Regions from separate parts of the Alteromonas infernus genome, predicted to be linked through region 1. Evidence: predicted binding sites of a transcription regulator. Region 1 holds the regulator's gene; the other holds the start of a gene.
What was found. Region 1 encodes MetJ, which represses methionine synthesis genes. Its sites were predicted from a motif close to TAGACGTCTAGACGTCTA; they were not measured.
Positions count from the first base shown of each region.

Region 2: serA (phosphoglycerate dehydrogenase) is a predicted target of MetJ. The motif match lies at 2,790-2,807, and genes of this name have one in related genera.

Region 1 covers NZ_CACSIG010000033.1:156,790-161,455, reverse strand. The annotation lists gene metF (methylenetetrahydrofolate reductase) at 216-1,103, opposite strand; gene metJ (met regulon transcriptional regulator MetJ) at 1,265-1,597, shown strand; gene ACX5J7_RS09545 (malic enzyme-like NAD(P)-binding protein) at 1,771-3,006, opposite strand; gene ACX5J7_RS09540 (hypothetical protein) at 3,557-3,874, shown strand; gene rpmE (50S ribosomal protein L31) at 4,042-4,254, opposite strand; gene priA (primosomal protein N') at 4,609-4,666, shown strand, end outside.
Region 2 covers NZ_CACSIG010000054.1:28,338-33,003, reverse strand. The annotation lists gene ACX5J7_RS12770 (DUF481 domain-containing protein) at 1-359, shown strand, start outside; gene ACX5J7_RS12765 (DUF481 domain-containing protein) at 574-1,320, shown strand; gene serA (phosphoglycerate dehydrogenase) at 1,466-2,695, opposite strand; gene rpiA (ribose-5-phosphate isomerase RpiA) at 2,941-3,597, opposite strand; gene ACX5J7_RS12750 (5-formyltetrahydrofolate cyclo-ligase) at 3,684-4,373, opposite strand; gene ACX5J7_RS12745 (hybrid sensor histidine kinase/response regulator) at 4,407-4,666, opposite strand, start outside.

The DNA of each region.
Region 1 (4,666 bases):
CTGTCGCTTAAAATGTGCGAAAAATAGTGGCCATATGATGGGAGGCCTATAGGTGTGGATAGTTCAATACACCTATATCAAATGGTAACTGGGGTAAGCCTTGGTGGCAAAATTTAAATTAGGCTTTATGCAGGTGATATAAAAAAGGCGCTTTTTACGCGCCTGTTCTGCATTCATATTATCAGAGGGTACTGTTAAAGCGAGTGCCACGGAGATTATGCGCCACTGCGTACGCCTAGCATATGGCAAATGGCGTAACTGAGTTCGCTACGGTTAAGAGTATAGAAGTGGAAGTGCTTAACCCCTTCTTTCGCTAATACCTTAACTTGGTCCATAGCAATGTTTGCTCCAATAAGGTTTCGCGTTGCCTGGTCGTCAGCGTCAAGGCCATCGAACATTTTATGTAGCCACCCTGGAACATGCACGTTAGTAAAGCCAGCGAATTTAACCAGGGTTTGGTAATTGGTTACTGGCAAAATGCCCGGCACTAAATCGATATCTACACCGGCAGCGGCTGCGCGGTCTCTAAATCGCAAATAAACGCTGGTGTCGAAGAAAAACTGCGTAATGGCTTCGGTTGCTCCTGCTTCAGCCTTGCGTTTAAGGTTAAGCAGGTCGAACTGCGCATTCGGGGCTTCAGGGTGCTTTTCAGGGTAAGCAGCAACGGAAATATCAAAATCCGCCACGTCTTTCAACAAGGCAACTAAGTCAGAGGCGTACATCTCTGTTTTTTCTAACCCTGGCGGTAAATCGCCGCGAAGCGCAACAATACGGCGAATGCCTGAATCCCAGTAGTCTTTTGCAATTTGCTTAAGCTCCTCGCGGCTTGCATCTACGCACGTCAAGTGTGGAACTGCAGCAACACCGGTTTGCTGTTGAATTCGCTTAACCACATCGTGTGTTCTGTCTCGTTCGCCGCTATTTGCACCGTAGGTCACCGACATATAGCTTGGCTTTAGTGGCGCTAAGCGCTCTACAGATTTCCATAGTGTTTGTTCCATGGCTTCCGTTTTAGGCGGAAAAAATTCAAAAGATACATCAATATCACGCAGTTCCGACAGGGACTGGTTTAATGCATCGATACCTTGCGCGTAAGAAACCATGGCTTATTCTCTTGAAAATGTAATTTTATAGACGTTTAGACGTCTAAATTAAATAATATATGTCTAGACGTCAAGAGGTTTACACTGCTCAATTGACCTTTTCGTGAACTTGTTTAGAATTTCTGTTCATAACATAAAAAAGAGTAGACCGAGTTAGTACAATGGCAGAATGGAACGGTAAGTATATTCACCCCTACGCAGAGCATGGCAAAAAGAGCGAACAGGTAAAGAAAGTCACTGTCTCTATACCAATTAATGTGCTGAAGGCACTCACCGACGAGCGTACTCGCCGCCAAATAAACAATTTGCGCCACGCCACCAATTCGGAGTTACTTTGCGAAGCGTTTTTACACGCGTTTACGGGGCAACCTTTACCGAACGACGATGATTTGCGCAAAGACAATCCTAATCGGGTGCCAGCAGAAGCGCGTCGCATTATGGAAGAAATGGGTATAGATCCAAGCTTTGAAAACAACGTCTCGGAAGATGAATAAAGTTCAGCTTAACCCATGCTAACAAAAAACGGCGCTATTAGTGTGAAGTGATCTCACAATAATAGCGCCGTTTTTTATGGCATATTAAACATAGTAATTCTTGTTTAATGCTACATCACTGAAGTTAGCCTTTCGCTAGTCTGGTTTTCGGCAACCCCACTGTTAATTTACCCCTATTCGGCCGAGTTTTCAGGTACCCGGGCCACGCCGGACGCTATCGCTGCTTTAGATACCGCAGTTGCGATACGTTCACATAAGCGTGGGTCCATCGGCTTAGGGATAATGTACTCTTTACCGAAGGTCAGACTGTCGCTTTTACTTGCCGCTAATACTTCTTCTGGCACCGGCTCTTTGGTAATGGTGCGAAGGGCTTCAACGGCGGCCACTTTCATCTCGTCGTTTATGGCCGTGGCGCGAACATCTAATGCGCCGCGGAAAATAAAAGGGAAGCATAGAACGTTGTTAACCTGATTTGGGTAATCAGAGCGCCCGGTTGCCATAATGAGGTCTTTACGCACCTCATGGGCCAGCTCTGGCTTTATCTCTGGGTCTGGGTTTGAGCAAGCAAATACAATAGGGTTCTCTGCCATTAACGCTAGCGTTTCTGGTGGTAAAACGTCAGGCCCTGATACGCCAACAAAAATATCTGCGCCTTCCATAACATCTTCAAGGGTGCGTTTGTCGGTGTTGTTAGCAAAGAGCTTTTTGTGCTCAGTCAGCTCTTCACGACGGGTATGAATAACCCCTTTTCTGTCTAGCATATAAATGCGTTCACGCTGGGCGCCGCATTTAATGAGTAGTTCCATGCAAGCTACCGCGGCTGCGCCTGCACCCATGCACACTATTTTTGCACTCTCGATATTTTTGCCCTGAATCTCAAGGGCATTTAGCATACCCGCTGCCGTGACGATTGCAGTGCCGTGCTGATCGTCGTGAAATACGGGAATTTTACAGCGCTTTATAAGCTCTTGTTCAATCTCAAAACACTCAGGGGCTTTAATATCTTCTAAGTTTATACCGCCGAAGGTGTCGGCGATATTCGCCACAGTATTAATGAACTCTTCTGTCGTGCGATGCTTTACTTCAATATCAATGGCATCTAGCCCGGCAAAGCGTTTAAACAGCAAGGCTTTACCTTCCATCACAGGCTTTGAGGCGAGGGGGCCAAGGTTACCTAAACCTAAGATCGCGGTGCCATTACTAATCACGGCTACCATGTTACCTTTAGCGGTGTACTTATAGGCATTATCGGGGTCTTCAGCTATTTCCCTAACTGGTTCGGCAACACCGGGGCTGTATGCTAATGCAAGGTCGTCAACACTATCTGCTGACGTAGACAGCTCTACGCGAATTTTTCCGGGGGTGGGGTAGGCGTGATAATCGAGTGCGCGTTGTCTAAAATCTGACATGTAAAATTGTATCCTTAGATGTAGGGTTCATCGGTGTTTTTACTCACGCTTTGCCGCTATCTTATGTCGTTATAGTTATAGGAAGATAAACACAAGCGCGTTCTAACCAAGTAATTACAAAAAGTTTTAAACACTGAAACTGAGCGAATCTAGCCACAGGTTCCAGCTTAATTTGTTGTTGCATTTTCAGTTACGCAATATGAATTCGAATAACTGAAAGCGCTACAAGGCATGATAGCAAGCCAATATTCATAAGATTAATACCCACTATCAGAACGCCTATCGCAACTTTAACACAGCATTTCATTGTGTACATATCTGATCAGAATCCTCATTAACCAATGTAGGGGAGCCACACTAATTAGACCAGTAAATTAAGCCTATAATTATCATTCATATCATTTATTTCAATATGTCTTTGTATTTTTAATTTCTATTATTGTGAGGCGTAGGGATCACAGCCTAAATTTTCACCAAACGATTATGTCTGCGGCGTCGTTTTGTTAATATCTCAAACATTGATACCGAAACTGCGGCGTGGACGAGCGTAATGACAGAACGAAAACTTATTGAAGTACTCACAGACGTATGCGAAAGCGTAAAAGAAGACAATAGCGGGTTTGCCTGGCTTACGCATACTGGCCACTGGCGTACACCTAAAGTCGTGGCTGTTTTTAGTCGCGAGCATGAAAAGCAGGTAGCGCAAACCAATGGGTGGGATATGGACTTTATAAGTCGGGTGAATATTGCAACAGCGGCCATTAAATCTAAACCCGTTGGGGTCTATTTTGACAGCGAAGAAGCATGTAAACAACGTAGCGGCGGCGACTGGGACGTGCACTTATCGAAGCTAGACAACGAGCATTAACGCGCCGAGCAGGCGAGGCTTAAGGCGCAGAGAGGTTTTTTCGTTTACAGTGATGCGAGGGGGCACGCGCTGATAGCCAATTAAGCACAGATATTATTTAACCTGCAAATAATGACAGGCAATAAAAAAGCGCCGTATAGGCGCTTTTTTCGAACTCGATATCAGGCTTACTTTTTGCCCAATGCACCGAAACGCTTCTTGAAGCGATCAACACGACCACCAGTGTCAACGTTACGTTGCTTACCAGTGTAGAAAGGGTGACATGATGAACATACGTCTAGGTTGATGTCTTTACCAAGCGTAGAACGAATTTTCATAACGTTACCACAAGAGCAAGTTGCTGTGATTTCTTCGTATTTAGGGTGGATATCTTGTTTCATGGGATTACCTCACATAATAAGGCCGTATCGCTATACAACCCGAAGTCGCACACCATACGTTACTTAATTCAAATGATAAGTCGTTCAAAGAACAGCCTATCGCAAAAAGAGCGGCGCATAATAAAGGATGGCAGAGGGTTGATCAAGCGGTTTTTGTATGCTCGCTAAACAACGAAACATTCCTTTTATGCTAAAGCGCAAAGTATGTTTAAATATTTCAGTTTAATGGCGGGTAAAATAAGCGTGACTTTTCCATGCAGCTTACTCTAGATACGTTTATGTGCGCTTATGTAACGGTTACGCCCGAAAGCTCAATAGACTTTAATAACTTTACGATAAGGTAGAACGTTCGCAATGGCCTTCATTCAAGTTGCTGTACCAGTGCCGCTGCGCCAACTTTTCACATATACCC
Region 2 (4,666 bases), on a different contig from region 1:
GGTCTCAGCGAGTTTGGCGTAACGAAGACAGTGAGTTTCGTTATAGTGTTGGGCCGGGGTATACCTTTATCGAAGCTGAAGAGGACAACGACGGTGTTGTGAATGACGGCATTATTGTACGGGCTTCAGCAGAATATAAATACCACTGGAGTTCAGGCGCAAAGCTAAGGCAGTTTGTCAGTGCCGAAGCGGGCGAGGAAAATACGAAATCTCGCTCTGAAACCTCGTTGTCAGCTAACGTCTTCGGCTCTTTGGCTATGAAGCTGTCATTTATTTTAAGTCACGAGACAGATACACCAGAAGATGTGGCAGCGTTGAGTACAGAAACATCAGTTGCTTTGGTGTACCAGTTTTTTTAGTCAATTAGTGTAAATTCATAGGATAATGTGGCCTTTTCAACGGGTTCGCATTGACTGTCTAGGCTGAAAATGTACACTGCGCACCACAATATTAGTGGTGGTTGCCCAGTGCGACGCCGTTAAACCAATTTCTTCAAAAACTCGCGTTGTACCGCCTAGCAGTACCAAAGGTCTCGTGTACAACTGATGGACCGTTAATCAATAGGATTGTTCAATGAAAAAGCAAGTGCTTGCATCTTTAGTTGCCATTTCTCTTTCTCCTGCCGTATTCGCGCAAGACGATGAAGTAAAACCTTTTACAATGGAAGGTGAGCTAGGTTTCATTTCAACATCAGGTAATACTGAAACCACGTCAATCAGCGCAGGTATTCAAGCGCACCAGGAACTTGAAAAGTGGAGCAACGACTACGTTCTTAAAGGTCTTTACAAGCAAGAGACCGTGGAAGGTGATGACGGCGAAGACATTGAATTTACTTCAGCGCAGAAGTTCTTCGGTTCAGCACAGGGTAACTATAAACTAGCTAATCCAGATAACCGTCTATTCGGCTTCGCATCTTACGAAGACGACCGCTTCAGTAACTTTAACTATCAAGCGACAGTGGCTGCAGGTTGGAACCAAAAGGTGTTAGAGAATAAGCGTCATACGCTTGAATACTCAATTGGTCCTGGTTACTCGTTCATTGAAACGCAAGATGGCGAAAACTTAGATAGCGTGATTGTTCGTGCGTCATCAGCCTATTCTTGGAAAATCTCTGATACCGCTAAGTTCACCCAAACCGTGAGTACGGAAGTCGGTTCTGATAACACTAAGTCTCGTGCTGAATCGGCCCTTACTGCAACTATTAGCGGTAACCTATCAATGCGTCTATCATTCAAACTTGATCACAACACCAATGTTGAAGACGATGTTGAGAAGCTAGATACAGAGACCGCTGTTAGCCTAGTTTACAACTTCTTCTAAGCTAAGATATACACACAACTACCCTCGCGGTAAGTTAGGCATTAGGCCTGTGTGTTAATCTAAAAAAAACGCTGCATAATATGCAGCGTTTTTTTATTTAAGCCCCAATTTTCAAAAAAGGGGGCTTAACGTCGATAAAGCGGTATTAGTGTAAAATACGGGTTTTTATTGTGCCGTCAATTTGCTGAAGTTCAGCAAGGGCTTCATAACCGCGGTCTTCTTTCACATCTACAACCACGTAACCAATTTCTGCGTTAGTTTGAAGGTACTGGGCTTCAATATTAATGCCTTTCTCTGCAAACGCCTGGTTAATTTGCGTAAGAATACCTGGCTGGTTTTTGTGCACGTGAAGCAGGCGTGAGCGGTTCGTATGCTCAGGAAGCGAAACTTCAGGGAAATTTACCGCAGACAAGGTTGAACCATTGTCGCTATATTTGGCAAGTTTGCCAGCCACTTCAATACCAATATTTTCCTGTGCTTCTTGCGTACTTCCCCCTACGTGAGGAGTAAGAATTACGTTGTCAAACGCACGAAGCGGAGACGCAAACTCTTCAGTGTTAGACTTAGGCTCAACTGGGAATACGTCGATGGCAGCGCCGTTAAGGTGGCCGCTTTCAAGGGCGCTAGCTAGTGCATCGATATCAACTACGGTCCCGCGAGAGGCATTGATAAGAATGCTGCCTTTTTTCATTTGAGACAGCTCTTTCTCGCCAATCATGTCTTGAGTTTGAGGTGTTTCAGGTACGTGAAGCGAAACAACGTCTGAGGTATTTAGAAGCTTTTCTAACGATTTCACCTGTGTAGAGTTACCGAGCACAAGCTTATCTTCAATATCAAAGAACTGAACACGCATACCAAGGTGTTCAGCAAGAATACTAAGCTGGGTACCGATGTGCCCATAGCCAATGATACCGAGTGTTTTACCGCGAGCTTCATACGAGCCTACAGCTGTTTTTTCCCATTCGCCGCGGTGCGCTTTGGCATTTTTGCTAGGCACTTGACGAAGAAGAAGGATAATTTGACCAAGGACTAACTCAGCGACCGAGCGTGTGTTTGAAAAAGGCGCATTAAACACGGGAATGCCGCGACGCTGGGTCGCTTCTAAATCAACTTGGTTTGTTCCAATACAGAAACAGCCGATTGCTACAAGCTTCTGTGCAGCATCAACCACTTTCTCTGTAATTTGAGTACGCGAGCGAATACCTACAAAGTGGGCGTCTTTAATCTTTTCAATCAACTCATCTTCAGGAAGAGAGGTTTTAAGAAATTCAATGTTGCTATACCCATTGCTTTTTAGCGTTTCCAAAGCGCTTTGGTGAACACCTTCTAACAATAAAATGCGGATTTTATCCTTCTCTAATGAAACTTTGCTCATGAACTCGCTATCTCTCACTGATGTAATTTATTTCGCTTGAATAACCCCTGCAGGTCTGAATATGCCAGGGAGTGGTCACTGTCGATATACTATAAAGACATCTAGACGTCCAAACGGAAATTAACAGAAAACGCATTAAGTTGAAAGTAGTTTTTGTATAGCTTTTCGCCGCTTAAGTTTATCGTTTACGTTAACTAACAAAATGATAACGCTGGCGGCGAAAGCCATTGGTAGTTTTTACGTTTTTACTTAAAGGTCTCAACACCGTTTTCTGTTGCACTTAGCACTATATCGGCACCGCGCAGAGCGAAAATGCCGTTAGTCACTACGCCTGGAATATTATTTATCTTTTGTTCTAGTTCCCGTGGATTAAGTATCTCAAGGTTATGAACATCCAAGATAACGTTGCCATTGTCGGTGATCACTCCCTGACGGTACTCTGGGTCGCCGCCAAGCTTAACCAGTCCACGGGCTACGAAAGAGCGGGCCATAGGTATCACTTCAACAGGGAGGGGGAATGCGCCCAGTACTGGCACCCGTTTGGTTTCATCTACAATACAAACAAACGTAGTGGCAGCGCCTGCAACAATCTTTTCACGAGTAAGTGCGGCACCGCCCCCCTTAATCATATGCTTGTGTTCGGTAACTTCATCGGCACCGTCGATATAAACAGAAAGGTTGCTTACTTCGTTTAGCGCAAATACTTCAATGCCCAAAGCTTTTAAACGCGCTGTTGATGCTTCTGAGCTTGATACTGCCCCTTCAATTTTGTGTTTAATTTTACCGAGTTCTTCAATAAAGAAATTCACGGTAGAACCCGTACCCACACCGACAATACTGTCTGATTCAACGTAGTCGATAGCTGCTTTGGCTACGGCTTGTTTCTTTGCGTTCTGATCCATGGTCATTCTCCGACTTATTTTGTTGGCAGTGTAACTTATATGCCTATATGAACCCACAAGTTCATAGTCACAATTTGTTATATCGACTATTCAGCGGTATTGAAAATTAGCGTGCGTGTGGGTGTAACAATAGCATCAAGGGGAACATCCCACGAGGCTACAGGCAACGCCTCGACTTCTTGCATGTCGTGTGCAATACCAACAAGCTTAGGTTTGTTGCTGCTTATATTTTTTTGTGGATAAACGTTACGCTGGGTAAAGGCTAGGGTACGGTCGTAATAGCCGCCTCCCATACCCAGGCGATTGCCGTTAGTATCAAAGCCAACCAAGGGCATAAGGATAACATCGCATTGCGACGTAGGAATAACGCTAGGGCAAACTAAGGCCGGCTCTTCAATATTGTATTTGTTTTTAACTAACGCTGTATGTTGAGTATAGGAAAGAAAGAGCAGGTGACCTTTACATATTGGGTGTAACACTGGCAGCGCGAACTGTTTTGCTTGAGGGGCTTGCCATTGCATCTCGATATAGTCTTTTAAATCAACCTCTCCGTCGTTAACTAGGTAGCCCGCGATGGTATTAGCCTCTATTAAAAAATTCAGCGAACAGAGTTGTTTAACTACGCCTTGCGCGGCATCACGCTGTTGTTGTGGGCCTAACGCACGGCGGGCTTCTCGAAGTTGTTTTCTCAATGTTGTACGGGCGTTGGCTTTCGCTTCGGGCAGCGTATTACTGTTTTTAACGCGCTGACTAGCTGAAATTGTTGATGCGGGCATGGGTCGATTACTCACACACTTAACATTATCATTCTAATTCCTTTTTACCGCCAAAAATTGGTTGAGTACTCGTACTAACTCATTACTGTCGACAGGCTTTGTAAGTACATCATCAAGCCCTTTTTCGTATAAAGACGCTGGCTTAGTGATGGCATCCGCGGTTACCGCAATCACTGGCAGTTCGGGGTTTATGCTTTTTATCTGAGCGGTGGCCTCGTCCCCCTGAATGCCTGGCAGGTTTAAATCCATTAACACAAGGTCTACAGGGTTAGCGTTAACATACTTTACGCCTT